Regions from separate parts of the Nocardia sp. NPDC004123 genome, predicted to be linked through region 4. Evidence: riboswitches for the same ligand, from Rfam matches in the RefSeq annotation. Region 4 holds a riboswitch; each other region holds the start of a gene.

Region 1 (7,054 bases), on a different contig from region 4:
CCGCCCCCGCGGTCGTGGCCGCCTACCGTGCCGACTCCGCACTCTGCCCCGGCGACCCCGGCTTCGACTCCGTCATCGCCGAACTCGCTTCCCGCAGCCCGGAATTCGCGCGCCTGTGGTCGCGCCACGATGTCGGCCCGGCCCAGCAGGCGGTCAACGCGCTGGCACACCCCGAGGCCGGTGAACTCCACTTCGAGGCCACCACCCTCACCCTCGCCGACCAATCCGACCGCCACCTGGTTCTCTACAACCCCCGCGCCGGCACCGACACCGCCGCTCGCCTCGACCAGCTCCACCGCCTCCGGCTGGCCTCGCCCGCCTGAGCTCGCCGGCACCGAATCGTGCTCGCGGGCCGCAACCCAGCAATGTTGACCCTGCTCACATTTCTGGTAATGTTTGCAGCGCTAACTCGACTCTAGTGGCCGTCGTAGAAGGCTTCGATGCATCAGGGACAAGGGACAGGCGTTGAACAAGTACGCACTGAAAGATAGCGGGGCCAAACTGATGAACCTCGCCCACCGGGTCGTCCTCACCGTCAGCGGGAACAAACTGCTGGCCAACCCGTTCGGGATGCCGGTGGTCGAATTGCACACGGTCGGGCGGAAGTCGGGGCTGCCGCGCTCGTGCTACCTGACCGCTCCGGTCCATGACGCCGGCCGGGTCGTGCTGGTCGCCTCGAAGGGCGGCGACGACCGGAATCCCGACTGGTACCGCAACCTCCAGGCGCACCCCGATGCCGAACTGGTGATCTACGGCCGACGGCGAAAAGTGCACGCACACACCGCAGATCACAGCGAGCGAGCCGAACTGTGGCCGCAGATCACCTCGGCATACCAGGGCTACGCGAACTACCAGGAGCGAACCACCCGCGAGATCCCGGTCGTCATCTGTGAACTGAGGGACTGACAACGGTCACCACCGGTGGCGCCCTCGCCGCGCCGGCGGGAGCCGTGCCCGGCAAGGTGGTGGTGGCACACCCACGATAACTGCGCACTGTTAACCCATCACGCGGCCCGGCAGGCTGAAGCCATGACACACAACGGGTTCCGGTTCCAGGACAAGGTCGCGCTCATCACCGGCGGCAGCAGCGGGATGGGGCTGGCCGCCGCGCGGCGGCTCGTCGCGGAGGGGGCGTGGGTGGTCGTGACCGGGCGGGACAAGGACCGGCTGGACACCGCGGTGGCCGAGCTGGGGGAGCGGGCGGCCGGGGCGGCCGGAGACGCCACCGAGCCCGAGGATCTCGCGGCGCTGGCGCGGGTGGTGTCCGAGCGGTTCGGGCGGCTGGATGTGGCGTTCGTGAATGCGGGAATCGGTGCGTTCCAACCTGTTTCGGCGGTCACCGGCGACGAGTTCGATCGGGTGGTGGGGATCAACTTCAAGGCCGCGTTCTTCACCGTGCAGCACATGCTGCCGCTGCTGGTCGACGGGGGTGCGATCGTCCTCAACGCCTCCTTCGCCCCGTATCGGGGCGCGCCCGGCGCCGCACTGTATTCGGCGACGAAGGCGGCGGTGCAGAATCTGACGCGGACGCTGGCGGCGGAGTTGGCGCCGCGCGGAATCCGGGTGAACTCGGTCAGCCCCGGCTACATCGACACCCCCGCCTACCGGGCCGAGGCCTCCGCCGACGCGCAGGCCACCGCGGGGTCACGGGTGGCGCTGGGGCGGGTCGGCGACAGCGACGAGGTGGCCGCCGCCGTCGCGTTCCTGGCCTCCGCAGACGCCTCCTACATCACCGGTCAGGACCTGCTCGTCGACGGCGGCCTCACCACGGTGATCCCGTCGGCGATGGTGTGACTCAGGACGCGCGCAGATCGGCGGCGGGATCGGCGGTGATGCGGCCGGAATCGGTGTCGTAGTCGTACAACTCGGCGTAGCGGCCCCAGTCGATGGCCAGCTCCAGCTGGCGGCGGGCGTCGTCGTCGGAGCAGCCGCGCCGCAGCAGATCGAGAATGAAATCCGCGCCCACCGTCTGATCGCTGCTGCCCACCAGCGCCGAGCAGATGGTGCGCACCAGCGGGGCACGCCGGCGGGCCTGCGCGGCGAAAATCGCCTTGCTGGACCGGATGTCGGCATTGGTGAAATTCGCCCCGACATTGGTCAGCATCACGTCACCGGACTCCACCAGCAGCAGACCCAGCAGCGCCGCCGCGTCGACCAGCGGCATCAGGTCGTCGACCTCGAAATTCAGCTCGTCGGCCACCACCGGCAGGTCGGCGCGGCCGTCGTTGCCGTACACCAGCTCCAGCAGACCCGCGATCCCGCCGACCGAGGCATCGGGCAGCGGCACCGCGAACGGCGTCAACGTATCCGCCGGGGCCGCAGCGACTTCGGTGTCACGGCCGGTGAGCAGACCGTAGATCTGATCGACCAGCGTCTCGAACCCCGGCGTGCGGCGGCTGCGCGGGCGCGGCTGCTCCACCGTGATCTCGGCGATTGCGCCGAAGCCACCCCGCGCGACGGATACGACCGCAGCGCGGCGTTCACTCCTCGGCCTCCGCCCGCAGCGGCACCGTGCGCCACCCGACGCTGGTCACCGACGGCTCCAGGCTCAACCGGCTCACCGCGGCCTCCATCTGCCGGTCGTCGCGGCGGTCCCCGGTCAACTCCGCCCGCACCTGCACCCGGCCCGGGGAGGTGTCGTGGCTCGAGATCGACACCAGCCGGAAATCGGTGCGCGTCAGCGACTGCACCAGCAGCGCCCGCACATGCGCCTCGTGCGCGTCGTCGGTGTCGGCGTGGAAGGCGTACAACGCCTCCTGGGCCTCGGCCTCGTCGACACCGGGGCGATCCACCGTGCGCGCCACCGTGCGCAGCGCGGTATTGACCACCACCACCGCCACCGTGCCCGCCACCGCGGTCGAATACATGCCCGCACCCGCGAGCGCACCCACCGCCGCCGCACACCACAGCGTCGCGGCGGTGTTCAGGCCGCGGATATTGAACCCGTCGCGCAGGATCACGCCCGCGCCCAGGAAGCCGATACCCGAAACAATCTGTGCCGCAACACGAGTCGGATCCGCCGAGGCGCCGTTGAAGCCGTGCGCGGACAGCAGCACGAACAAGGTCGCCCCGGCGGCGACCAGCGAATTCGTGCGCAGTCCGGCCATCCGGGCCCGGAACTGACGCTCGAACCCGATCACCGCGCCCAACCCGACACCCGTGCCGAGCCGCAGCAGCATTTCCCACATGGTCATCTCGATCTCCCAGCGGATGACGGCGCACTCCGGACTCGGACGCTACCGGGGTACGGGTAGCGGCCGGGAGATTGCGGGAGTGACACCGAGTGAACGATTGGCTAACGGAACTCGATCCGGTCCATCGGGCACGACCACCACCTCCTCGACGCCACACGCACGCATGCCAGGGGAGTGGGACCGGCGCGACATCGCCGGTACGGGTACCACCCCTCGTAAGACCTTCAGCACTCCACGGCGTGAACCCGCCACGGGCGGCGGGAGCCGGTCGGGGCATCCCCTTAGCTCGGGGAAACCTGTCCTGATCCGGGGCGTCTCTCGACGTTCGGGATCGCCGGCCTGTATCCGTGAAGGAGCCTCAGCTAACGACGGCACCTTGCGACCAGAAGTAAACACCGGCCCGCCGCGATCGGCAACCCGACGTGAGCGCCGTCGCATTCGCGCACCCGCTAGCGTCGCGCCTCGACCGCGACCCGCGCCACCAGCCGCACCACACACAGCACCGCCACCACCGCCGAGAAGATCTGCACCGCAGCCAGCAAACCGGTCGCGCCCGCCAGCAGGCCGACGCCGATGACCGGGCCGCCGCTGCCGCAATAGGCCATCACGAAATAGGTCGACAGCACATCGGCGTGCCGATCGGCCGGCGCGGCCGCATTGATCGCGGTCAATCCCGACAGGAACACCAGGCCGTGACCGGCCCCGGCCAGCACTGTCGCGAACAACAGCAACGGCAGCGAGGAGACCGCCCCCGCGATCGCCAGCAGTACCAGGCCCACCGCCAGCAGCGGGAACCCCGTGAAGTCCAGAGCCCGTTCGGATTTGCCGTAACCCACCAGCTGCGCCACCGCCCACGCCGCGGGCAGCAGCGCGGCCGCCGCGCCGCCGACCACCAGATTCGCACTGCCCGACAGGGTCGCGGCATAGGTCGGGATCAGTGTGAGGAAGACGCCGACCACCGCGAAACCCAGGAACGCGCCCGTGCCCGCGGCCGCGAAGACCGCACCCATCCCGGCCGGGATACTCGGCCGCCGCGGCCGCCACCGGGTGATGGTCGCGGTCTCCGGCAGCGCCGCCACCGCCACCGCGGCCGGGATCAGCAGCGCCAGCTCCACCACGAACGGCGTCACGTAGGGGGCTGGAAGATATTGCGCCAGAACAGCTCCCAGTACCGGGCCCAGGCCCATGCCGCCGGCCGAAGCCACCGCCGACACCAGGGCCGCGCGGCGGCGGTCACCGTGCGGTTCCAGCTCGGTCAGCGCGGCGGTGAGCGCACCCGAGGCCGCCCCGACCGCCAGCCCCTGCAGGATGCGGGCCGCGAACAACCAGACCACCGCGCCGGCCAGCGCGAAACCCAGCGTGCCCAGCGCCGCCAGCGCCAGCGCGGGCAGCAGAATCCGGCGCCGCCCCAGTGCATCCGAGGCAGGGCCGGCGATCAGCAGCGCGGGAATCAGCACCCCCATGTAGACCGCGAACACCAGCGTCATCACCAGCGGTGAGAACCCGAACCGATGCGCGTAGCCGTGATACAGCGGTGTGGCCACATTCGTGCCGGTCAACAGGATCAGCAGCGTGTAGGCGGTGCCCCAGAACCGTGCACCGCTCCCCGGCGGTGAATCCTGCGGGGCGGCCGCGTCTTCGGGGGCTGCGGTGGATTGCTCGACGGTCATGACGTCCTCCCGGCACAGGCATGTTCGACAATTCCGAACATAACAGGATGTTCGGATTTTGTGAACATGTGGACTAGCCTGGACGCCATGGCAAGCCGAACCGCGACCGAACTGGTTCACCCCGCCCGCGACGAACTGCGGTTCACCACCGTGCTGGCCGCCCTCGCCGACCCCGTCCGGCTCACCATCGTCACCCGCCTGGCCGCCGCCGAGAACGGCGAACTGGCCTGCACCACCTTCGACCTGCCGATCAGCAAATCCACCCAGAGCGGGCACTTCAGAACCCTGCGCGAAGCCGGCGTCATCCGCCAGCGCGACGAGGGCACCCGCCGCCTCAACCGCCTGCGCACCGAGGACCTCGAGGCCCGCTTCCCCGGGCTGCTCGACCTGGTCCTCACCCACGGCCGTGGTGCGGCCCTGAGCGTCTAGCCCGAGTCTCGCGGCGACTCCGCGCTGCCCGGCGCCGGTGCGTGCCCGGTCGGACCCGGGGTGGTCAGCACCCGCCAGATCTCGTCGACGTAGGACTCCCAGGCCTCCTGGTCGGCCGGTAGCGTGCCGCGCATCGTCCGCCACAGCTGACCTGTGCCCAGATACGCCGAATACGCCAGTGCCGCACGATGTTTCGCCACCGGGTCGGCGAAACCGAGCCGGGTGAACAGTTCGGCCAGATACGCGATGCGCCGCACAGTGACCCGGGTGAGCACCGGCTCCACCAGCGGATCCGTCGCCCCGGCCAGCAGTACCGCGAGCTTCTCCTGCGGATGCGCCAGCGCCGCGCCCAATAGCGTCCGGAGCCCGACCGCCGGATCGGGTTCGGCCGACACCAGCGCGATCACCGCATCGGTCTCCTCGTGCTCCCAGCGCTGCAGGGCCGCCGCCAGCAACTCGTCCCGATTCGCGAAATGCCAGTAGGCGCTGCCCTTGGTCGCGCCCAGCCGCGCGGCCAGGGGTTCGATGGCGACCGCGCCCACGCCACCCTCGCCGAGCGCCGCCAGCGCGGCCGCGACCCAATCGTCACGGCTGAGCCGTCGCCTCTTCTCCGCCATAGCTCCGTACGGTACCGTATGGAATCGGAACATACGGTACCGTACGGAACGGGTGAGTCGATGATCTGGAACATTCACCAGCGAGAACTGCCGGTGTCGGCGCAGCGGGCCGGTGCCCTGCTCGATGCGGTGGCCGAGCCGGGCAATCCGCTCTGGCCGGGCGAGCACTGGCCGACCCTGATCCTGGACCGGCCGCTGCAGGTCGGCGCGGACGGCGGGCACGGCAGCATCCGCTACGTCTGCACCGCGTACGAACCCGGCCGCGCCGTCGAGTTCACCTTCGCGCCGACCATGCCCTTCGCCGGCACGCACACCTTCGAGATCATCGATCGCGGTGAACGGGGTTGCGTGCTGAGGCATCTCGTCGTCGCGCGGGCCCGCACGCCGCGGGGCCGGCTGCTGTGGAGCCTCGCCATCCGCTGGCTGCACGACGCGGTGCTCGAGGAACTGCTCGATCGCGCCGCGACGGAAATGGGGCACCCGCCCGCCGAACCGGCCCGATGGTCCCCCTGGGTGCGCATACTGCGCCGATCACTCGACCGCGTCCACGCCGCGGTACCGGCCGCCTGATCGGCCGGAACCGAACCCGCTGCGCCGCAAGCGGATCCGGGCGGGGCCAACCGCCCGGGTCAGCCGCGATACACGCCGCGATAGGCGTCGATGGTCTCCACCAGATGGTCGACGATCTGCTCGCGCGTGGCGCGTAGCGTGCCATTGAGCCACGCCGAGAACATGCCCGCATTGCCGCTGGCCATGGTGACCGCCGCCAGCCGGCGCCGCACCGGATCCTCGATATGGGCGAACAGGTGATCCTGGATCAACCGGGTGAACGCGGGCATCACCGCGATCGTCGTCTGCCCCAGCCCGGTCGAGGAATACGGCTCCACCAGAAACAGCCGCGACTTGCGCGGATCCTCGAGCACCTTCGCCACCAGCGTCTCCGACAGCGCGCGATCCCGGTCCGGATCGTCGGCGACCGCGAAGGCCGTCATCGGATCCAGGAACTCCTCGGCGATCTGGCGATAGAGCACATCGAGCAGTTCGTCTCGGCTGGCGAAGGATTCGTAGAAGTAGCGGTCGGTCAGGTTGGCGCGCCGGCACACCGCGCGCATGGTCACCGCGCCCGCCCCGGACTCGCCGATCA
Region 2 (7,054 bases), on a different contig from region 4:
TCCAGGCCCTGGTGAGCCGATTACGCGCGGCAGTCGGCTCCCATCGCGTGGTGAAGGACGGAACGGGCTATCTACTGGCGGTCGAACCGGACGCGGTCGACGCGTGCCGATTCGACCGGCTGCTCGGTGAGGCTCGGCGGTTAGGATCGGCCGGGCGGACAGAGCCTGCCGTCCGCACGGTGGATCTGGCTCTGGCACAGTGGCGTTCGGACGCGCTCGCCGGCGTGGTCGACTCGGCGGACATGCGCTCGACGGTCACCGAGCTGACCGAGCGGCGACTGGCGGCGATCGAGCTCCGCGCCGACCTCCTGCTCACGCTCGGCCGGGCCGGTGAGACCCTGCCCGAACTGGCTCACCACTGCACGGCGCACCCCTTCCGGGAAACCCTTGCCGCCCGGCGCATCACAGCACTCGCCGCTGCGGGCCGGAAATCGGAGGCCTTCGACATCTACCGGCACACGGCCGAGTTGGTGCGCCGTGAACTCGGCGCCGAACCCGGCCCGGCGTTGCAGGCGGCACTGACCTCCATCGACGCGGGTGCGGCCGCCGAGTCGGACCACCCGCCACATCCGATGCCGGCTGGACCGAGGCAAATTGAGCTGGATTCGCAACTGATACAACCGGATTCGGCGCCATCTGTGCCGGAATCCGCCGTCGGATCGCCGGAGTCATCAGCGGGAGCGCCCCTCGTGTGGGGGCGGGGAGTGCCGCGACGCTGGACCAGCTTCGTCGATCGGGAACGCGATCTCGACCAGCTCACCCGGATGCTCCGCGACTCCGCGCTGGTGACCCTGACCGGTACGGGCGGCGTCGGGAAGACCCGGCTGGCGACGGAACTCGCTGCGATCCAGTCGGATTGGCCCGACGGCTGCGTTTTCGCCGACCTCGCGGGCATCGCACCCCAGCGCGAAGACGACGCGCCGACGCCGACTGCGGTTCCGGCCGTTCTGCTGTCCGCCCTGGGCCTCGGCGGATCCAGCGACGACGCCGACTGGCGCGCGGTGCTGCACCGATCCGTGGGGCAGCGCCGAATGCTGGTGATCCTGGACAACTGTGAGCATGTGATCGACGCGGCCGCCGAGCTGGCCGCGTTCCTGCTGTGCCACTTCCCCCTGCTGACCGTGCTGGCCACCAGTCGTGAGCCGCTCGGCATCGACGGCGAAAAGTTATACCCGGTAATGGCTTTGGCGGTGCCGGAGCCCGGTGCATCGGTGGAGATCGCCGCCGAATCCGCCGCCGTCCAGCTATTCGTGGACCGCGCCCGCGCGGTGCGACCGGACTTCCGGCTGGCCGACGCCGAATGCGCCGATATCGTGTCCATCGTGTGCTGCCTCGACGGGCTGCCGCTGGCGATCGAACTCGCCGCCGCCCGCCTGCACGCCCTGCCGGTACGTCATCTGGCCGACCGGCTGCCCCACCGCTTCCGCCTCTTGGACTCGCTCGGCCGCAACGGATCAGCCCGGCACCGCACACTGCATGCCGTGGTGTCCTGGAGCTGGAACCTGCTCACCGGTGCAGAGGTCGAATTGGCGCGCAGGCTGGCCGTCTTCGCCGACGGCGCCACGCTCGACGCCATCCTCGCGGTGTGCGACGGCGAGGACACCGCGGATACTGTGACGGCGCTGGTCGCCAAGTCCCTGGTCGAGTTCGACGGCGCGCGATACCGGATGGTGGAAACGATTCGCGCCTACGCCGCATCGGAATTGGACGCGGCCGGCGAGAGCCGGCGACTGGCGGACGCCCACGCCGGCCATTTCCTCGCTCTCGTACGGGACGCGGCACCACGGCTGCTCGATGCGCGGCAGCAGCAGGCGACGCGCCTGCTCACCATCGAACACGCCAACTGCCTGGCCGCTTTGGAATGGGCGGTGCGCACCGGGGACGGCGAGTGTGCGGTCGGTCTGTACGGCGGCCTGATCTGGCATTGGCTGCTGTGCGGGCTCCGTGGCGAGGCCCTGGCCTGGCAACCGCGGGTGCTGGCGTTGTTCGGTGCGGCTCCGCCGCCGGGCCGCGCCGCGGACTTTCTCGCCGTCCGCTACGCCCACCAGTTGCCCGCGTACCACGAGCCGTTGTGGTGGGGCCAAATACCCGATTGCTCGGGTGAATTCGATGAACTGGTGCGGACCGCCATGGGCGAGTCCCGGCCGCCGCATCCGATCTTCGTGCTGCTGCTGGCGCTTCGCGACCGGCACCGTGGTGCCGGCGACCTGCTGAACCAGTGCCTGGCCGCCGAGGACGCCTGGTTGCGCGGCAATGCGCTGGTGCTGCGGGCGCTGGACGAAATCGGCGGTGACACAGAGTCGTTCGAGCGATGCGTGGCCGACCTCGAAGCGGCCATCAGCATTCTGGAGAGACTGGGCGAGCCGCGCGGGGTGAGCCGGGCGCTGCTGCACCTGGCCCACCACCGGATCGAATCCGCGGGGCTCGCCGCGGGTGCTCCCCTCATCGCCCGGGCCGCCGAACTGCTGACCCCGGGCCTGGGGGCCGAGGAGGTCGTGGGCGTGCTGCGCCGCGCCGCGCAGTTGCATCTGCGGGAGAACGATGTGGACGGCGGCGCCGCCTACCTGGCGTCCGCCCGGAGGTGGGTGGATACCCAGGTGCCCGATGGAACGGCGCAGTGGCTCCGCATTGCCGAGGCCGATCTGGCACTGCGGCAAGGCGAACCGGGCACGGCGATCGAGCTGTACGGTCGATTGTTCGGCGACGACGGTCCGCTGCGCGGTGCCGACTGCAGTCCGGCCGCGGCATTGGCCACCGACGAGATCCTGGGGCGCACACACTACGCGATCGCACTGGTCAGAACGGGCCGAATCGGCACCGCGACAAGGCAACTGGAGATAGCCCGCGACCTCGCCGCCACCGCCGCACCACGACTGCTCCCCGTCGTCGCCGTCGGCTGTGCGCTGGCCGCCCTCGCCATCGGCGCACCCGAACCGGCCGCGCGCCTGCTGGGAGCCATCGACCGAGTGGACGGTCGCCTCACGAACGGCAATCCCGGTCCCGACGTACGGCAGGCGTGCACCCTCGCCCGGAAAGCGCTGGGGCAGCACCGATTCCTCTCCGTCCTCAGCGAAGGGCGGCGCACCCCCTGCGACCAGGTCGACGTCCTCTTCGAGCAGGCGCTGTACCAGCGCGCTGTCAGCTGACGCCAGCGTCGCATCAGCGCTGCCCGGAAGTGTTTGCGAACATGGCGAACACCACCTCCTCCTCCGACACGAGCGGGTGGAAGTAATGGCAGCCCCCATCGCTTCCACCCACGAATCCACCGGCGCCGGAACCCCGATCCGCAATTGGCTCGCCGTCGCGGCGGTATCCACCGCCACCTTCGCGATGGTCACCGTAGAGGCCATGCCGGTCGGCCTGCTCACCCCCATCGGTCACACCTTCGACGTCTCTCCCGGCGCGGTCGCATTGACGATCACGCTGCCCGGACTCATGGCCGCGGCGGCCGCGACCACCCTGCCCGTCACGATCGGAAGATCGGACCGGCGTACGGTCCTGCTCGGGCTGATCGGGCTGATGCTGGCCGCGACAGCGGTCTCGGCGCTGGCACCGGACTTCGCGATCCTGCTCGCCGCACGTGCCGTCGCCGGCATCGCCATCGGCGGCTTCTGGGCCCTGGCCGCCTCGTGCGCGGTCAGACTGGTTCCCGCGCACCATATTCCACGAGCGATATCGCTCGCGTTCGGCGGTGCGACAGCGGCCAACGTGCTGGGCGTGCCGGCCGCGACGCTGATCGGCAATCTGAGCGGCTGGCGCGTCGCCTTCGCCGCACTGGCCGGATTCGGCGCGGTGGTCGCCCTCGCACTGCGGCTGCTGCTGCCGCCCCTGCCCGCCACCGAGGTGGTCCGCCCCCGCGCCCTGGCGCGGCAGTTGCGCACACCGGCCGTCCGCGCCGGCGTCATCGCCACCTTCCTTCTGGTGGGCGGGCATTGGGCGGCATTCACTTTCGTCCGGCCCATGCTGCAGGACATCTCCGGTCTGGGCGCCGGGGCAATCGGGCCCGCACAGCTGGCCTTCGGCTTGGCGGGCGTGGCCGGAACCTTCGCGGGCGGCGCCGCCGCCGGCCGCGACCCGCGGCGCGCCCTGGTCGCCGCCGCCGCCCTGCTGGCAGTGACACTCGCACTCTTCCCGCTCATCGCGACCACACCGGTCAGCGGCATCGTGGCACTGCTGGTGTGGGGCACGGCATTCGGCGCGATTCCGGTCGGCGTGCAGACCTGGATCCTGCAGGCCGCCCCCGACCATCCCGAGGCGGCGACCGCCCTCAATACCGCCATGTACAACCTGGCCGTCGCCCTCGGTGCGCTCACCGGCGGCGTGATCGTCAGCTGCACATCGGTGACCGGCGTCCTCGTCACGGGCGCGTTGCTCGGCGTGACCGCCATCGCCGCGGTCATGATCGGCGGGCGGCAGCTGACGCGGCGTGCCGGTGCCCTATCAGCGGCGTCGGCCACAGTCGAAGAATGAGAATGGTGATCGTCGGAGCCGCCGGACCGCCGAATCCGGCGCCGTTTTGACTTTTAACGAGTCTTTAACTAGGTTCCCTGTTGCACCTCGATAGGCGAGGCTCCTGCACGAACACAGGCCACTGATCTGACGACGTCGAGAGACGCCCAAGGTTAGGACAGATTTCTCCGGATCAAGGGGTAATCCAAAGTGGCTTTCCGATTCGGAACACTCCGGTTCGGAACACGTCGTGCAGTGCCAAAACTCTGACGAGAGGGGTGTGCGTCCGCCCCGAGAGTTCCGGGCGACCTCCCCCCGTGCGTTGACGAATCGCGTTCTACCAGTGAGGAGGTCGGGTAGCACGATGGCACCCGATGATGACCCGGGATCTCCGGGTCGGCCCCTCCGCCTCGGTCCGGGCCGCTAGCCACCACACCAACACCGCGTCGATATCTCGACGCACGCAATTCTCCGATATCACGATGCCGCCCGCGCGGCACCGGACTATTCGCATGCACATTTTACGAATGAATTCGGAGATTCGCATATCTATCCGACCCGTCGGCACCACCGTGCCCGACGGTATTCGATGCTGCCCGGAATCCGATGCGGGCAGCAGTATCCCGAGGGGAAACATCCCGATGAGAATTCGCTTGTTCGCATTCGCCACCGCGGCGATGACCACCGCCGGACTGGTCGCCCCTGCCGCCGCTTCGGCCGCGGCACCCGGACCGGACGCCCGGCTCGCCGACGCTGTGACAGCTCAGGCCGTGTCCGGCGACGCCCGAATCGTGGACCGATCGGTGGTGCTGCGCACCGACCTCGGCACGCTCCGAACCACCACCGACCAGCTGCAGATCCTCGACCCGCAGGGCGTGGTGGTGGGGGCGATCCCGCTGACCATCACGAAGCAGGACACGACGTACCCGATCGACGCCCGCATCGACGGCGACAGCGCCACCCTCACCCCGCGCCCGGATCGGGCCCGACCGGTCAGCACCGAGGAACGACGCATCGCCGCGGAGCTGCACGCCGCCGCGGAGGCGCAAGCCGAAGGCCCTGCGGCACAGCCGATTGCCGATCCCGACAGCTTCGAGGATCGGATGAATACCGTCTTCCAGAATGTCAACAACGAGCTCACCGTGGCCCTGGCGGTGGGCACGCTGCTGGGTGCGGTCATCGGAGCGCCGCTGGGCTGCGTCCTGCTGGGCGCGGGCCAGGGTCTCGCGGTCGGCGCATTGACGTTGGGCACGTTGGCGATTCCCGGCGCCGTCACCGGCTGCCTGGAGGGCGCGGTGGTCGGGGCCGGAATGGGCGTCGTGGTTTTCAACCTGCTCGTCGGCGCACCGGCGGTGCTGGCCTCGGCCGTACACGCCTTCAACGTCATGACCGCACCGCCCGCGGCCGCCGCCGAATCGACCAACTGAGTTGCGACGACGCCGCTCGGAGCGAGGTGAACAGCAATGACTCTTGAATTGGCAATTCCCGACCGCCCCAAGATGACTCCCGAGGCGCCGCGGGCGCGCGGCCGGCTCCGGGCGGTGGACTACCTGATCATCGGCGCGGGCGTGCTGCTGATCCTGGTGGTGCTGCGGCTGTTTCGGGACATGTCGGTGCCCTGGACGCCGGATACCGGAACCGAGTCCGTATCAACCGATCCCGCGAACCTGCCCTATTACGCGGCCCGCACCACGCTGCGCATGTTCATCGGCCTGGTGGCGTCCATCCTCTTCACATTGATCGTCGGCCAGTGGGCGGCGCGCTCGCGGCGGGCCGAGAAGGTGTTCATCCCGGCGCTCGACGTGCTGCAGTCGGTGCCGGTGCTGGCCCTGGTCTCGATCACGGTCACCGCGTTCGTGGGCATGTTCCACGGCTCGTATCTGGGCGCGGAGGCGGCGTGTATCTTCGCTATCTTCACCGCGCAGGCCTGGAACATGACCTTCGCCTACTACCAGGCGTTGCGCAATATGCCCCGGGAGCTGGATGATGCGGCCCGCATGATGCGGCTCACCCGCTGGCAGCGGCTGTGGCAGCTGGAGGTGCCGACGGCCATGGTGCCGATGATCTGGAACGGCATGATGAGCTTCGGCGGCGCGTGGTTCATGCTCGCGGCCTCGGAGGTCATCACGGTATCCGGCCGGGACGAGGCGCTGCCCGGCATGGGTAGCTTCATCGCGGCGGCCACCTCCGAGGCCGAGGTCGGCAATCTCATTATGGGTGCGCTGGTCATGGTGCTCACCATCGTCTTGGTGAACGTGGTGTTCTGGCGGCCGCTCACGGCGTGGTCGGAGCGATTCCGGGTGGAGCACACCGAAAGTGCGCAGGCCCCACGGAGTCTGGTGCTCGACCTGCTGCGGCACAGCACGGTGCCGGGTCGGCTGGCTCGGGTGCTACGGCCGGTCGGTGAGCGGGTCGATCGCCTCATGCGGGTCTTCGGGCGCAGCACCCGTTCCGCCTACGACGAGCGTGCGGGCAGCCGCATCGGCGATGTGCTCTTCTTCGGACTGCTCTTCGCCGCGCTCGCCTGGGGCACCTGGGCACTCGCCTCCTACTTCGACAGAACCGTGGGCCTGGCCGAATTCGGGCCGACCTCGCTGCTGGGGCT
Region 3 (7,054 bases), on a different contig from region 4:
GCGTATCCGTACTTCGCGGTCACCTGGTACGTGGTGCGGTGCCTGTATCCCGTCTTCCTCGTGCACGGACGGTCCGACGCCGCCGATATCGACCACCTGGGCCGCCTCGCCGGGCGCACCGGTTTCTACCTCACCGTGGCGGCCGCGGTGCCGCTGGTCGGCGTGACCGGCATAACCTTCCTGCCGGGCGCGGAGATCGAATCCATTATCTGGGCGGTCCGGATCCTGTGCATCGGCGGCATCATCGGCTTCGTGCTCGCCTATCTGCTCTACGGCGTCATCGAGAAAGATATCGAGGCGCTCGAACGTGTTGCCTCCGCATCCGATACGTGTGCCGCGGGCACGGACGAGCCGAGCCCCGATACGGCATCGGAGTCGTCTCGGCGGCAGGACTAGCGGTCGGGAGCCCCACACGGGCGCGGCGGCTGCGCTGGTCCGAGCGGTGCGCGCGGCGGTCCGCGACCGGCATCGATCCCCATTGGCGAGTCTCGGTGGGTGCGGGTGCACGCCTGGGAGGGGACGCCGATAATGTGATGGCGGATGAGTTGTTCTACCGCTGTTGCTGACCCGAAGTCGCTGACCCGCCGTTTCGGGCGGGTGATGTGGCTGGTTCCGGCGTTGTGTGTGGCCTCCACCGCGCTGTGCCTGATGCTGCCCGTGTGGCCGTTCAAGCAGATCACCGGTGGGTTCATCGACCTGCAGGTGTATCGGCTGGGCGTGCAGACGCTATGGCACGGCGGGGATATGTACGGGCAGTTGCCGCAGACCACGATCGGGATCGGGCTGCCTTTCATCTATCCGCCGTTCTCCGCGCTGGTGCTGTCGCCGTTCGCGGCGTTGCCCTGGGACGTGGCTCGCACCGGGTTCTTCGTGACCTCAGTGGCCGCGCTGGCGATTTCGTTCTATCTGGTGGCGCTGCGGGTGTGGCCGGGGGAGAGCCGGCAGCGGCTCGGGCTGTGGGTGACCGCCTGCGCCACGCCGCTGGCCCTGCTGCTGGAGCCGACCCACTCGACGCTGGATTTCGGGCAGGTCAATCTGCTGCTGATGGTGCTCGTGGTGGCCGACTGCCTGACGGAGAAGCCGAAGTGGCGGCGCGGCATGCTGATCGGCATCGCGGCCGCGGTGAAGCTGACGCCGGCCGCGTTCATCCTCTACTTCCTGATTCGCCGTGATTACAAGGCCGCCGTCACGGCCGCGATCACCGGTGCCGTCGCGACCGCGCTGACCTTTGCCGTATTGCCGCAGGCGTCGGTGAAGTACTGGTTCGGCGGGTTGGGCAATGTGTCGGGGCTCAGCGGTTCGGCATTCCATACCAATCAGTCGATTCAGGCGGTGCTGGCTCGGTTCGAGATCCACAAGCCACTGCTCACGATTCTGTGGCTGGTGCTGAGCGCCGCACTGCTGGCGCTGGTGGTGCCCGCCATGCGCCGCGCGGTGGACTTCCCGCCGCTGGCCCTCGGGATCAACGCGGTCTTCACGCTGCTGGTGTCCCCGATCTCCTGGTCGCACCACTGGATCTGGATCGCCCCGGCCCTGCTGGCGATGCTCGGATACGCGACCCGGTTGCCCTGGCGCCGTGCCGCGGGCTGGTACCTGGTCACCGCGATCACGGCCGCGATCTTCGTGATCGGCCCGCAGAACTGGCTCCCGGACGGTGAACATCGCGAATCGCACTGGACGCCTTGGCAGCACCTGATCGGCAACACCTACGTCTGGTTCAGCGTGCTGCTGGTGGCGCTGTTCCTGCTCAGCACCCGGCGTGTGCAGCCGGTCGACCAGAACCATGCGGTTGGTGCGCTGGTCCGTTAGGCCCCTTCCTGTTTCATCATTTCCGGTATCAGCTCGCGGTACTGCGCCGCGGCTGCCACGGCCGGGATGGTTGACGGCGGTACGGGTGTGGCGCATGGTGGGCCGATGGGCGATGACGTGCGGGCCGGGCTGAAGTTCTCCAGTCTCGACAGTCCCTTGTTCGACGGGGCAGAGGCCACCAAGGGCGATTTGATCGACTACCTGGAGGCGATCGGCGAGCGGATGGTGCCGTCATTGCGGGAGCGGCCGCTGTCGGTGGTGCGGGTGCGGCCGGGGCAGGAGCCGTTCATGCAGAAGAACCTGCCCAAGTACACACCGGAGTGGGTGCGGCGGGTGACGCTGTGGGCGGGCAGCTCGAAACGGGAGGTGTCCTACGCGCTCTGCGATGACGTGCGGACGTTGCTGTGGTTCGGCAATCAGCGCGCGGTGGAGTACCACGTGACACTGCTGTACGCGGCGGGTCTCGCCGACTATTCCGGCAGCCCAACGCATCTCGTGCTGGATATCGACCCGGCGCCCGATCAGCCCTTCGCCCAGGTGGTCGGGGCCGCGCAGCTCATTCGGGAAGCGCTGGCGGCGGACGGGCTGGCGGGCGCGGTGAAAACCAGTGGCTCCAAGGGCGTGCACATCTTCGTCCCGGTGGTGCCGGGCGTCGATCTCGAGGATGCCGCGGCGGCGACCCGGGCGATCGCCGCGCGTGCCGAGCGGCTCGATCCGCAGCTCGCCACCACGGCGTTCATTCGAGAAGACCGGGGCGGCAAGGTCTTTCTCGATTCGACCCGCGCCGGCGGCGCGACGGTGGTGTCGGTCTACAGCCCGCGGATTCGCCCGGGCGCGACCGTCTCGTTCCCGGTCGTCTGGGCGGACCTGCCCGACATCGACCCGCACGATTTCACGATTCGCACGGCGGCCAAGATGCTCGGCGACCGCGATCCCTGGGCCGAGGCCATGCCCGAACCCCAATCTCTCCCAGCCGATCTCATCGCCGAGGGACACACCATCCCGGTGGCGCGGGTGCAGGCCATGCACGAGGGCAAGCGCCGCGCCCGCGCCCGCCGTGAGAACTGACTCAGGCCAGGCACGCCGACCGGCACCCACACCACGGTGGACACCACCGGCAGCACGAGCACCCGGCTCAGGCCGGCCAGGCCCATGAGGGTGGCGGGCCCGAATTCGGCCGGCCAGACGATCGTCGCGGGACGATCCGGAATGGTGAGTTCGAGAGTCATGGATGAATCCGCATCCATTCGAGAAAGGCACGCGGAAATAGGCGAGTGGCAGGTGCGTCGCCGAATATCGGAAAGTCACAAATCGTCCGCCGCGTCGCCGATCGCATGATTCGGGCGGTTCGCCTACGCTGGTCGGCGTGATGAGAGCGGCAGGCGCGGTGGCGGGGATCGCCCTGATCGGGGCGGCGATCGCGGGCTGCGGCGGCTCGTCGAATCAACGGGCGGCCCCGGCGACGACCACATCCAGGGCGGCGGTGATGCCGGCACCGAACACCATCGGACTGTGCGGCGGGGTGGCCGATGCCGATGTCGGCCAGGCGACCGGGCTCAATGGGCTGCAGCGAGTGGCGGTGAATCCGCTGGGATGTGCATGGCAGCGGCCCGCGGGCGGTGACTACGCGGTGGTATTCCACTGGTTCCGGGGCAGTCCGCTCGCGGACCGGCGGACTCAGATCACCGACGCGCGCCCGTCCGACGTTCAGGTGGGCGGGCAATCCGGCATCGAATGGCAGGGGCCGCAGTCGTGCGAGGTGGCACTTCCGTTCGGGGACAGCGATTTCATCGATTGGTCGGAGCGGGCCGCGATTACCGAGACCGCCAAGGAGCCCTGCAAGGGACTGGAACAGCTGGCGGCGTCCACTCTGACGAAGGCCGGGCAGGGGTAATGCGTCGGGTTCGAACGCCAATCGCCTTGGCGGCCTTACTGATCGCCGCACTCTCGGGGTGCTCGCAGGGTCCGAAGGAATCGCCCGTGCGCGCCGCCGACGCCCCGAACCTGCTGGCCGGCTGCGGCCCGCTGGAGGATCAGAAGATCGCGAGCAACCTGCACGTCTCGGGCATCAGACAGCAGAGCGCCCCCACCATCTGCAACTGGACCGCCACCAGTCCGAACGGCGGTGCGGTCGACATCACCTACGCCTGGCTGGAGAACGACACCCTGAGCCGTGAGGTCCAGATCGCTGATCAATTCGGTTATCAGGTCGAGCGTTTGGTGATCAAGCACTTCGGCGGCATGTACTGGCGTGACCCGAAGGATCCGAGCACCTGCGCCGTGACCGCCTCCGACACCGGCACCGTCACCTGGTGGGTCCAGAACCGCGACCACGCGGCGCAACCGGACCCGTGCGCGGGGGCCATGACTCTCATGCAGGCCACCCTCTCGGTAGACGGTGTGTGACCGTTCCCAACCTGCTGCCGGACAAGAAGACAGCGGCGGTGAGGGTCGAGACCCTCATCGCCGCAACGGGTTTCACCGAAACAATCGCACTCGCCCGCTAGACGGCAGGCGCCGCGCCGGCGGGAGCCGGGGTGGAGTCGGGCGCGGACAGGCGCTGGGCCAGGCCGATGCCGACCGCGATGGCGGCGGGTACGCCGGTCAGCACCAGACCGGCCGCCGCACCCAGCGGAATGCCGATGGCGGCGCCCGTGAGGCCGCCCGCGATGCCGGTCGGCACCGACATGACCGTGACGCCGGCGATGGCGCCGCCCGCGGCGCCGATGGCGCAACCGGCCGCGCCGCCGATGAGGGTGCCGATCAGGGTGCCCATCGAGGTGGCCAGACCGAACTGGTTGACCGCCGCGGCGAACGCGGCATCCTGGTCGGCCTGGCTCGCGACGGTCTTCGGCACCGGCGCGGACAGGGCAGGGGCGGGGACGGTGGCGGCCAGGGTGTACGCGGTGATTTTCCTCATTGGCGAACCTCCGAAATTCTGGGTGGATGATTTCGAATGAGGGTGGAAAGGCCAGCACGTATTACACGGCCGCGTCATGGGGATACGCATCGTGCGTGGTGTGGTGAAAGGTCAGAGTCGTGTGGCGTGTTTCCACCCGCAAACGGGTGAGTGGAACGGATCACTCGGATACGGACTATCGCCGGGGGTCATGGGTCGTCCTCACCTCCTTGCGGCCGGAGCGCACGAGGGCGCTGACCAGGGTGCACCCGAGGAGTCGCCACGGCAGCAGGCCGGAGGGCGAGCACCCCTCTCGTCAGAGCTTCGGCACTGTACGACGTATCCCCAATGACAATGACGTTGGGAAGCCACTTCGGGTGACCCCTTAATCCGGGGAAACCTGTCCTAACCCTGGGCGTCTCTCGACGTCGTCGGATCAGTGGCCTGTGTTCGTACAGGAGCCTCGCCTAGCGAGGTGCTGATTGACGCCGCAAAGTCTGGCAGTAGAGGATTGATTCGTCAAATTCGGACATGCAATGTTCGCCCGTGGCCGCCGGAATTCCGGGTCGCCGAGTCAGGAGCGCATATGACCGAACCCACAGTATCGTCGAAGCCGGAATCGGTTGCGACGGTGCATCTGTCGCAGTTGCTGAAGGCGCCGGTGATCGCCGCGTCGGGGGAGACCATCGGCCGCGTGGACGACCTCATCGTGCGCCTGCCGGGTGGCGAAGCCTATCCGCCGGTGATCGGCGTGGTCGTCGGGATGGGCGGGCGCGATGTGTTCGTCTCCGCCGAACGTATCCGGCTGTTCGGAGCCGATCGCATCGTTCTCTCGGTCAACAAGGTCGACCTGCGGTCCTTCGAGCGGCGTGCGGGTGAGGTGCTGCTGCGCGCGGACATCCTGGGTCACCGGCTGATCGATGTGGAGGCGGTGGAGCTGGTGCGCGCCTACGATGTCGAACTCGATCGGGTCGGCGTGCCCGACGACTCCGGTTCGGGCTGGGTGCTGGCGCGACTGGACACCCGCCGCCCGGCTCGCCTGTTCGGGCTGATCAAGTCCGGCGGCGGTCACGCCTCCCGGGATTGGAAGGCGTTCGAGCCGCTGATCGGCCATGAGCAGTCGCTGACCCAGCGGCTCAGCAGCCGGTTGCGCGGGCTCAAGCCCGCTGAGATCGCCGACCTGCTGGAGGACGCGGACAAGCACGAGCAGGACGAGATCCTGGATCAAGTGCACGACGACCCTGAACTGGAGGCGGATGTCTTCGAGGAGCTCGACTCCGACAAGTCCAGCCGCCTGCTCAACGACATGTCCGATGCGGAAGTCGCGGCGCTGCTCGGGCGCATGCGCGCCGACGACGCGGCCGACTCCGTCATCGAACTCAAGCAATCGCGCCGCCGGCGGGTGCTCGACCTGATGCCGCCCGGGCAGCGCGTCAAGGTCGTCACGCTGATGGGGTTCAATCCCGACAGCGCCGGCGGGCTGATGAACGTCGACTTCGTCTCGTGTCCGCTGGACGCTACGGCGGCACAGGCGCTTTCGGTGGTCTCCGCCGCACACGCATTGCAGCCGGAGGCCCTGCTGAAAGTGCACGTACTCGACTCCGGCCGGCTGGTGGGCGTGGTCTCGGTGATCGCGCTGCTGCAGGCCGACCCGGCGACGCCGGTCGCCGGCCTCATGGACGACGATCCGGTGCGGGTCGCGCCCGAGACCGATATCACCGACATCGCCCTGTTGATGGCCGATTACAACCTGTACGCCGTGCCGGTGGTGGACGACGCCGATCGGGTGCTCGGCGTGGTCACCGTCGACGATGTGCTCGAGGATGTCATTCCTGACGACTGGCGGCGTCGTGAGCCCGCGCCCCGGCCGGCCCGGCCGGTCGCGACCGGATCCGGCGACGACTCGGACGGCGCGGCACGGCCATGACCGATGCCGAGGAGAACCGTTCCGCGAATCGTCGGTCGGCCGTGCTGGATTCGGCGCACCTGGGCGATATCGAGGGCGCGCTCGGCAAGATCAAGATCGGTGACATCGAGCATTCGCGCACGTTCAAGACCCGGATGCTGACGCTGCTGGCCATTATCGGCCCCGGGCTGATCGTCATGGTCGGTGACAATGACGCCGGCGGTGTCGCCACCTACGCGCAGGCCGGGCAGAACTACGGCTACAGCCTGCTGTGGGTGCTGCTGCTGTTGATCCCGGTACTGATCGTCAACCAGGAGATGGTGGTTCGCCTGGGCGCGGTCACCGGCGTCGGGCATGCGCGGCTCATCAACGAGCGCTTCGGCCGCGGCTGGGGCTGGTTCTCGGTGGGCGATCTCTTCGTTCTGAACTTTCTCACCATC
Region 4 (7,054 bases):
AAGCCCGGCGTGCTGTCGGTCGCGGGCATCACCTACACCTACTCCGGCAGCGCGCCCAAGGGACACAAGGTGGTCGACGGCAGCGTCCGGGTGGCCGGACAGCCGCTGAATCCCGTGGCGGTCTACCGGGTTTCGACCAACAACTTCCTGGCCGCCGGGGGCGACGGCTTCACCGTGTTCCAGCAGAGCCGCGAAACCCTGGTCGGCCCCATCGATCTCGACGCCCTGGAGACCTACCTGCGCGGCCGCGGGGCGGTCACCCCGCCCGCGAGCCGCATCGAGAAGCACTAGCGCCGGAACTCCTCGACCGGGAGCCTTGGAGTGCTACTGGCCCATCACGTATTTCACCGTCGGCCCGGCGGTCCAGCCGCCGTCCACCGCGAGTTCCGCGCCGGTGACGTAGGAAGACGCGTCCGAGAGCAGGAAGACGATGGCCGAGGCGATCTCATCGGCCTCGCCGACCCGGCCCATCGGGGTATTGGGATAGCCGCCCTCACCCTGCTGGATGCCGACCTGTGCGGTCATCGGGGTGTAGGTCATGCCCGGGTGCACGGAGTTCACTCGAATCCGGTCGATGCCGTTCTCGATGGCGGCCACCTTGGTCATGCCGCGCACCGCCCACTTGGAGGCGCCGTAGCTGCCGGTCAGGGCCAGGCCCATGAGCCCGGCGGCGGAGGAGATATTGACGATCGAGCCACCGCCCGCCTGCTTGAGCGCGGGCATGAAGGTCCGCATGCCCAGGAAGACGCCGACCAGATTGATGTCGATGACCTTGCGGAAGTGCTCTACCGATTCATCGGCCAGCAGCTCCCCGGTCGAGATGCCGGCATTGTTCACCAGGCCGTGCACGCTGCCGCCGAAGGCGTCGCAGGCCGCGGCCAGCGCGGTGGTCCAGTCGAGCTCGGAGGTGACGTCGAGGTGCTGATAGGCGGCCCGCGAGCCCAATTCGGCCGCGAGCGCCTTGCCCTCCTCGTCGAGCACGTCGGCGATCACGACATTCGCCCCGGCCCCGACCGCCTGCCGGGCGGCCGCGGCGCCGATGCCCCGCGCCGCGCCGGTGATGAGAATCGTCTTGCCGCTCAGATCGTGCATGGGAGGCTCCTTCCAGAGGAACCGGCGCACAGGCGTGGTGACCCGTTCGCCGGCCACACAGTTGGTTCGCTGAATAGTGTCCGATGCGTTCCGAATCGGCTCGGCGGCACACCCGAATCCATATAGTTGATATATCAACTAATTCAACCCGGGTGTCGGTGCGGGTATTCCCGTAGGGTGCGGGCGTGAACCGCGCGCCCCTCGGCACCGTCGACGAACTCATGACCCTGCTGGCCGGCTGCGCCGACGCCTGGGACATGCCCGACCGCAGCGGCGATCCGGTCGACATCCTCGACCACGACCGGCAGTGCGCCGAGCTCCTGCGCCGGGACTTTCCCGGCGATGAGGAACTTCAGGTGGCCGGGCTGGTGCACGACATCGGGCACGTGCTGGTGCCCGGTGACGACGCGGGACACGGAGTCCACGGCGGCGACGCGGTCCGGGCCCTGCTCGGCGCACGGGTCGCGCGGCTGGTCGAACTGCACGTGGTGGCCAAGCGGTATCTGGCGGCCACGGATTCGGTACACGCCGAGGCGCTTTCGCTGTCGAGCCGGCGCACCCTGATCGCGCAGGGCGGTCCCATGGCGCCCGGGGAGATCACGGCCTTCGAGCGCGATCCCGATTTCGCCGCGGCCGTAACGCTGCGGCGCGCCGACGACGCGGGCAAGGTGGTCGGCCTGACCGTCCATCCCCTCGAGACCTGGCGGCCGGTGGTCGAGCGGGTGGCCGCCGCCCGCTGACCGCGGGTCGCCGGGCCCGGCCGGGCGGCCTGCATAGACTCGCTCTGTGCCGTTGTCCCCGCGCGTCCCCGATCTGGCCGCCCTCGATCTGCTGTTGTCGGTGATCGAGCTGGGCAGTCTCGGCCGGGCGGCCAAGGCGCACGGCATCAGTCAGCCCTCCGCCAGCTCGCGCATCCGCTACCTCGAGCAGCTGGTGGGCGTGCCGGTGCTGGAGCGGACGACGCTCGGCTCGCGGCCGACGGCGGCGGGCTCGCTCATCGCCGAATGGGCGCGCACTGTCGTGGATGCGGCCGCCCGGCTGGACGCCGGGATCGACAGCCTGCGCGCGCAGCGGGATTCGCGGCTGCGGGTGGCGGCCAGCCAGACCATCGCGGAGTACCTGTTCCCGAAGTGGCTGGTGGGCCTGCGCGCCCGGATGCCGGACACCTCCATCGCCCTGGAATCGGGCAATTCGGCAGAGGTTGCCAAGGCGGTGCTCGAGGGCCGGGCCGGAATCGGGTTCGTGGAGAGCCCCCGCCTGCCGACCGAACTGGAAAGCCATGTGGTGGGCCGGGATCGGCTGGTCGTGGTGGTCGCGCCCGGTCACCCCTGGGCCCGCCGGGCCGAGATCGACGCGGCCGAACTGGCGCGCAGCCCGCTCATCTATCGCGAACCCGGATCGGGCACCCGGAACTCCTTCGAGCGTGCCATGACCGCCGGAATGCCGGGCTGGGAGCCGAATGTCGCGCTGGAGCTGTCCTCGACCACTGCGATCAAGACCGCCGTCGCCGACGGCATCGCGCCGGCCGTGCTGAGTTCCCTGGCGGTGGCCACCGAACTGGCCGAGGGGATCCTGATGTCGCCCACGGTGACCGGTCTGGATCTGGAAAGACAGCTGCGTGCGGTATGGCCGATCGGACAGAAGCCGACCGGTCCGGCGCGCGATTTGTATGCCATTGCGCGCCGCCCACTCTGAATCGCCCGCGGGAGTCTTCGGGGGAGTTGCGCGCCATTCCGGGGGGTTTTGTCCGAAGTGTTGACAGAGTGACGCCCATCACCATAGTGTTCCGGCGCAGGCCCACCGAATTTCCGAAGGGCCGTCGCTGCCTGCACATTTCTCTCGCCATTACAATGTCTTCGCTGAATTCGCAGCCCGAAGACACAAGTGCGCCAACGCCTCCCCGTGGGCGTTATCAAAGGGTTATGGTCACGGCATGGTGCGAACCGCCGCCGCTACCGCAGACCCGGATGAGCCACACATTCCGGCCACTGCTTCGCGGCCAAAGCTAGAGGTTGTTCCCGAATCGCCTGACCCCGAAGCGTCACAGCCCCACTCCTTCGGCGCACACGTCCTGAGCCCGGCCGATATCGCGCGACTCCCGTCCTCGGCCCGGCACCGCATCGCAGCCTTCATCCACCTGCAGGTGGCAACCCTGGAGGAGTGGCCAGAGCCGGTTCTGCCCCCCATTCCCGATCTCGACGATCTCTGACGGTCGTGCACCCCGGGTATTCCCCGAACCGGATTCGTCCAAACCTGTGTGGTGCCTTCCGATTTCATCCCGCACACTGCTGAGCCTCATCGAAAACGTGAGCTTCATCGAAAACGGCCGCAGCCCAAGCGCATCGGTGACGATGTCCAGGAACTGCGGCCGCGCCGTGGTTGATCAGCCGCCGATGGACTGGAAGATCTTGACGCCCACCAGGATCACCGCGAGCAGCAGGTAGCCGCGCAGGGCGACCATGCCCACCGTGCGCGCCGTGGAGAACGCCGGTCGCGCCAGGGTGTCGAGCGCAGGGGTGCGCCAGGTGTCGCGGTCCGCCTCCAGAATGGCCTTGCGTTCGGCCTTGGTGAGGCGAGTGGAGTCCAGCTCCTCCACCTGATCCGGATCCAGTCCGCCGAGCTCGGCCGCGGTCCGCTCGGCCCGGCGACGCCGGCCGCGCTGCCAGGCGATGAGCATGCCCGCCCCGCCCAGGACGCCGACCAGCGCGCCCGCGCCGAAGCCGATTTCGAGGGTCGTGGTGGTCAGGTCCGGGAAGAAGGTGGCCGCGGTCAGCGCGAGCGACAGCAGCACCAGCGACCAGACGATGACCCCGGCGACAATGTTCTGCCTGACCGTGTTCACCCACGGGCCGAGCACGGCCTTGTCATTGCAGAGCAGGACCAGGAACACCGTCGCCGAGGGCAGCAGCACCCCGGCCAGCGCCTGCACCCCCTGGGTCAGCAGGCCCAGCACGTGATCGGGGCTGAACGACACCGCGGCGGCGACGCCGAGCAGCGCCGCGTATCCGAGATAGAAGGCCGGCGCCTCGGAGACCTTCCAGTGCAGCGAGTGCCGCCGGCCCAGGGTGTCGCCGAGGGCGTAGGTGGTGGCCAGGCCGACGGCATTGGCGCCGATGAGCGAGGCGTCCAGCAGCAGGATGGCGAAGAGCGCGCCGGCGGTGGTGCCCACGTGGTCGTGCAGCGCGTGGGCGACGGCCCCGGCATCGGTGAAGCTGCCGGCCGCGGCCGTGCCCGCGAGGCCGAAGGTGGTCGCCGCCATGATGGCGACCGCGCCGACCATGACCACGACGATGCCGACCCACAGGTCGATGCGCTCGTAGCGGATCCAGCGGGGAGTGATGCGCTTGTCGACGATATTGGACTGCTGGAAGAACAGCTGCCACGGCGCGACCGTGGTGCCCACGATGGACACGATGAGCAGTAGCAGCGTCGAGTTCAGCCCGCCCGGGAAGGACGGCAGGAATCCGTGCGCGACCTGGGATGCCTTGGGGTGCACCAGGAATGCCAGCGGGAACATGACGATGTTCAGCGCGATCAGCCCGAACAGGAACCGCTCCCAGCGCCGGAACGAACCGCCGGCCACCATGGCGAACAGCGCGACCGCGGCCAGCGGCACGGCGACGCCCTTGGGCAGCCCGAAGTAGTTGAGCGCCATGGAGACACCGATGAACTCGGTGACGATGGTGAGCGCGTTCACGATGAACAGGTCGCCGACGCTGAACGCGCCCCAGAACTTGCCGAAGCGGTCGAAGATCAAGCGCGCGTGGCCGACTCCGGCGACCGCGCCGAGACGGACCACCATCTCCTGGTTCACGTAGAGCACCGGGATCAGCAGCACCAGGGTCCAGACCAGCGCCATGCCGTAGTTCTGTCCGGCCTGCGCGTAGGTGGCCACGCCACCGGCATCGTTGTCGCCGACCATGACGATCAGGCCGGGCCCGATGATGGCCAGCAGCATGCGGAAACGCTGGCGGCGGGAACGGCCTTCGAGGGTGTCGTGCCGGCCGATGGAGCCGAGCGCGCCGACGATATCGCCGACATGCGCGCTGTCCATGACGGCGCCGGTGGGGTGGACGTCGGCGGCGGGCCGGCCGGCTGCGGCGGGCACGGCGACGGTGGAGGTGCGGCGGCTGGAGCCGTTCGCGAAGAAGGCCATGGCCTGTCCCTCGCTTTCGATCATCAGGTGTGCGGGCGTGCGGAATACGCCCGGCCGCCGAGCGAGTTCGGGCACGGATCGACCGGCCCGGGGCACGCGCGGGCTACCGACCGGCGGTGGAACGCCGGGCACGCCTGTGCGGGAAACGGGTCAGCCGGTGACCGGAATGCGGCAAGCCGGGGACGTCTGAAGAGTGAAATCCGTACTCGGATACGGACTATCGCCGGAACTCATTGTTCGTCCCTCACCTCCTTGCCGCCGGGACGTACGTGGACGTCACTACATCGGGTGTCGCATCGCGCACAGCAGGAGGGATCTGGGCTTCGCGCGAGGGCGCGGACCCTGCACCCCTCTCGTCAGAGCTTCGGCACTGCACGACGTATCCGGGGGCTCGCGACCCGGGAAGCCACTTCGGATCACCCCTTAATCCGGGGTGATCTGTCCTAACCCTGGGCGTCTCTCGACGTCGTCGGATCAGTGGCCTGTGTTCGTACAGGAGCCTCGCCTAGCGAGGTGCTGACTGGGCAATGGTGAGCCCGGTCGTTCCGCTTGTCAAATCCGGGCCGGTCGGTTCCTCATAATCCCTTGTGCCCCACCCGATCCGGCCAGGGCAACTCCGTGGCAAACCTTCCTGGCCACCCGGTCCGTTATCGCATCCGGCGGTGGCGACGATCAACCGGTAAACCTGCCGAACCGGGGAGTCGACATGCAATTTCCGATCCGTGTCCTGACCGCGGCCGCCGCCCTGATCGCCGTGTCCACGCTGGGCCCGGCGATCGCCCAGGCGGCACCGCCCGACTTCGTGCAGTTCCGCACGCCGTCGGGAAACATCGGCTGCCTCGTCTCCGCGACCACCGCGGCCTGCGAGATCTCCCAGCACGACTACGCCACCCCGCCCCGGCCGGAGAACTGCCACCTCCAGTACGGCGACCGCTTGGTCCTGGAGAGCACCGGCGTCGTCGACTTCCACTGCCACGGCGACCGTCTGGTCGAATCCACCGCGGCGGTCCTCGACTACGGCACGAACGTCACCGTCGGCGGCCTCACCTGCCTGAGCACCACCGACTACGTCGAATGCGCCGGGGCGGGCCACGGCTTCCGCCTCTCCCGCCAGGCCTACACCATCGACTGACGGGCCCTACGGCTTTCGATAGTCGGTGAGCAGGGCCAATTCGGCGCGGCTGGGCGTGGCCGCGCGGACCGGGAGGCGGGTCCGCCGATGGTGCAGGGCCTGCCAGATGCGGTCCCGGGTGAGCGGCAGGTCCGTGAAGCGGATGCCGGTGGCGTCGCGGAGGGCATTGGCCAGGGCGGGGGCCACCGGGCTGAAGGGGCTCTCGCTCATGGACTTCGCGCCCAGCGGGCCGATCTCGTCCGAGGTACGCATGAAGGTGACCTCGGTGCGGGGCACATCGGCGAAGGCGGGCAGACGGTAGCGGCGGAAGGCCACGGTGGCGACCGCGCCGTGCTCGTCGAGGCGGACATTCTCGAACAGGGTCGCGCCGAGCGCCTGGGCGACACCGCCTTCCACCTGGCCGCGGCACTGCATCGGGTTGATCACCCGGCCGGCGTCGGCGGCGTGCACGCTGCGCAGGATGCGCAGTTCGCCGGTATCGGGGTCGACCGCCACCTGGAACAGCTGCGCATTGAAGGCGACCGAGCGGGGCGTGCCGCCCCAATGACCGTCTGCGGCAAGGGATTCCCCGGACTCGGCCGACAACGTGTGCAGCGCCTGCAGGGAGATGTCGCGATTGCCGCAGCGCACCGAGTCCGCGCCGAGCTCGCAGTCCTCGGCGGCAACGCCGAGAT

What was found. Region 4 has a riboswitch for magnesium ahead of ACWEQQ_RS10865 (NRAMP family divalent metal transporter). Riboswitches for the same ligand answer to the same signal wherever they lie in the genome.
Region 1: linked by a shared signal. The riboswitch ahead of ACWEQQ_RS13480 (MgtC/SapB family protein) and the one ahead of ACWEQQ_RS10865 (NRAMP family divalent metal transporter) in region 4 are both predicted to bind magnesium.
Region 2: linked by a shared signal. The riboswitch ahead of ACWEQQ_RS43735 (hypothetical protein) and the one ahead of ACWEQQ_RS10865 (NRAMP family divalent metal transporter) in region 4 are both predicted to bind magnesium.
Region 3: linked by a shared signal. The riboswitch ahead of ACWEQQ_RS19940 (hypothetical protein) and the one ahead of ACWEQQ_RS10865 (NRAMP family divalent metal transporter) in region 4 are both predicted to bind magnesium.

What each region holds. Positions count from the first base shown of each region.
Region 1 covers NZ_JBSGGG010000008.1:116,061-123,114, forward strand. Annotated here, with positions in the region: gene ACWEQQ_RS13460 (helix-turn-helix transcriptional regulator) at 1-323, shown strand, start outside; gene ACWEQQ_RS13465 (nitroreductase family deazaflavin-dependent oxidoreductase) at 466-906, shown strand; gene ACWEQQ_RS13470 (SDR family NAD(P)-dependent oxidoreductase) at 1,030-1,794, shown strand; gene ACWEQQ_RS13475 (AAA-associated domain-containing protein) at 1,796-2,419, opposite strand; gene ACWEQQ_RS13480 (MgtC/SapB family protein) at 2,481-3,194, opposite strand; M-box (ykoK) riboswitch at 3,396-3,571, opposite strand; gene ACWEQQ_RS13485 (MFS transporter) at 3,644-4,864, opposite strand; gene ACWEQQ_RS13490 (ArsR/SmtB family transcription factor) at 4,952-5,293, shown strand; gene ACWEQQ_RS13495 (TetR/AcrR family transcriptional regulator) at 5,290-5,910, opposite strand; gene ACWEQQ_RS13500 (SRPBCC family protein) at 5,971-6,480, shown strand; gene ACWEQQ_RS13505 (TetR/AcrR family transcriptional regulator) at 6,540-7,054, opposite strand, start outside.
Region 2 covers NZ_JBSGGG010000049.1:26,729-33,782, reverse strand. Annotated here, with positions in the region: gene ACWEQQ_RS43745 (AfsR/SARP family transcriptional regulator) at 1-3,146, shown strand, start outside; gene ACWEQQ_RS43740 (MFS transporter) at 3,232-4,470, shown strand; M-box (ykoK) riboswitch at 4,550-4,734, shown strand; gene ACWEQQ_RS43735 (hypothetical protein) at 5,091-5,876, shown strand; gene ACWEQQ_RS43730 (ABC transporter permease) at 5,913-7,054, shown strand, end outside.
Region 3 covers NZ_JBSGGG010000013.1:46,962-54,015, reverse strand. Annotated here, with positions in the region: gene ACWEQQ_RS19965 (serine/threonine-protein kinase) at 1-396, shown strand, start outside; gene ACWEQQ_RS19960 (glycosyltransferase 87 family protein) at 541-1,809, shown strand; gene ACWEQQ_RS19955 (DNA polymerase domain-containing protein) at 1,915-2,877, shown strand; gene ACWEQQ_RS19950 (DUF3558 family protein) at 3,179-3,703, shown strand; gene ACWEQQ_RS19945 (DUF3558 family protein) at 3,703-4,215, shown strand; gene ACWEQQ_RS19940 (hypothetical protein) at 4,313-4,729, opposite strand; M-box (ykoK) riboswitch at 5,010-5,190, opposite strand; gene ACWEQQ_RS19935 (magnesium transporter MgtE N-terminal domain-containing protein) at 5,295-6,635, shown strand; gene ACWEQQ_RS19930 (NRAMP family divalent metal transporter) at 6,632-7,054, shown strand, end outside.
Region 4 covers NZ_JBSGGG010000006.1:205,511-212,564, reverse strand. Annotated here, with positions in the region: gene ACWEQQ_RS10890 (bifunctional metallophosphatase/5'-nucleotidase) at 1-291, shown strand, start outside; gene ACWEQQ_RS10885 (glucose 1-dehydrogenase) at 325-1,092, opposite strand; gene ACWEQQ_RS10880 (HD domain-containing protein) at 1,278-1,832, shown strand; gene ACWEQQ_RS10875 (LysR family transcriptional regulator) at 1,879-2,787, shown strand; gene ACWEQQ_RS10870 (hypothetical protein) at 3,026-3,301, shown strand; gene ACWEQQ_RS10865 (NRAMP family divalent metal transporter) at 3,476-5,248, opposite strand; M-box (ykoK) riboswitch at 5,590-5,768, opposite strand; gene ACWEQQ_RS10860 (DUF6636 domain-containing protein) at 5,955-6,380, shown strand; partial or broken gene ACWEQQ_RS10855 (molybdopterin-dependent oxidoreductase) at 6,474-7,054, opposite strand, start outside.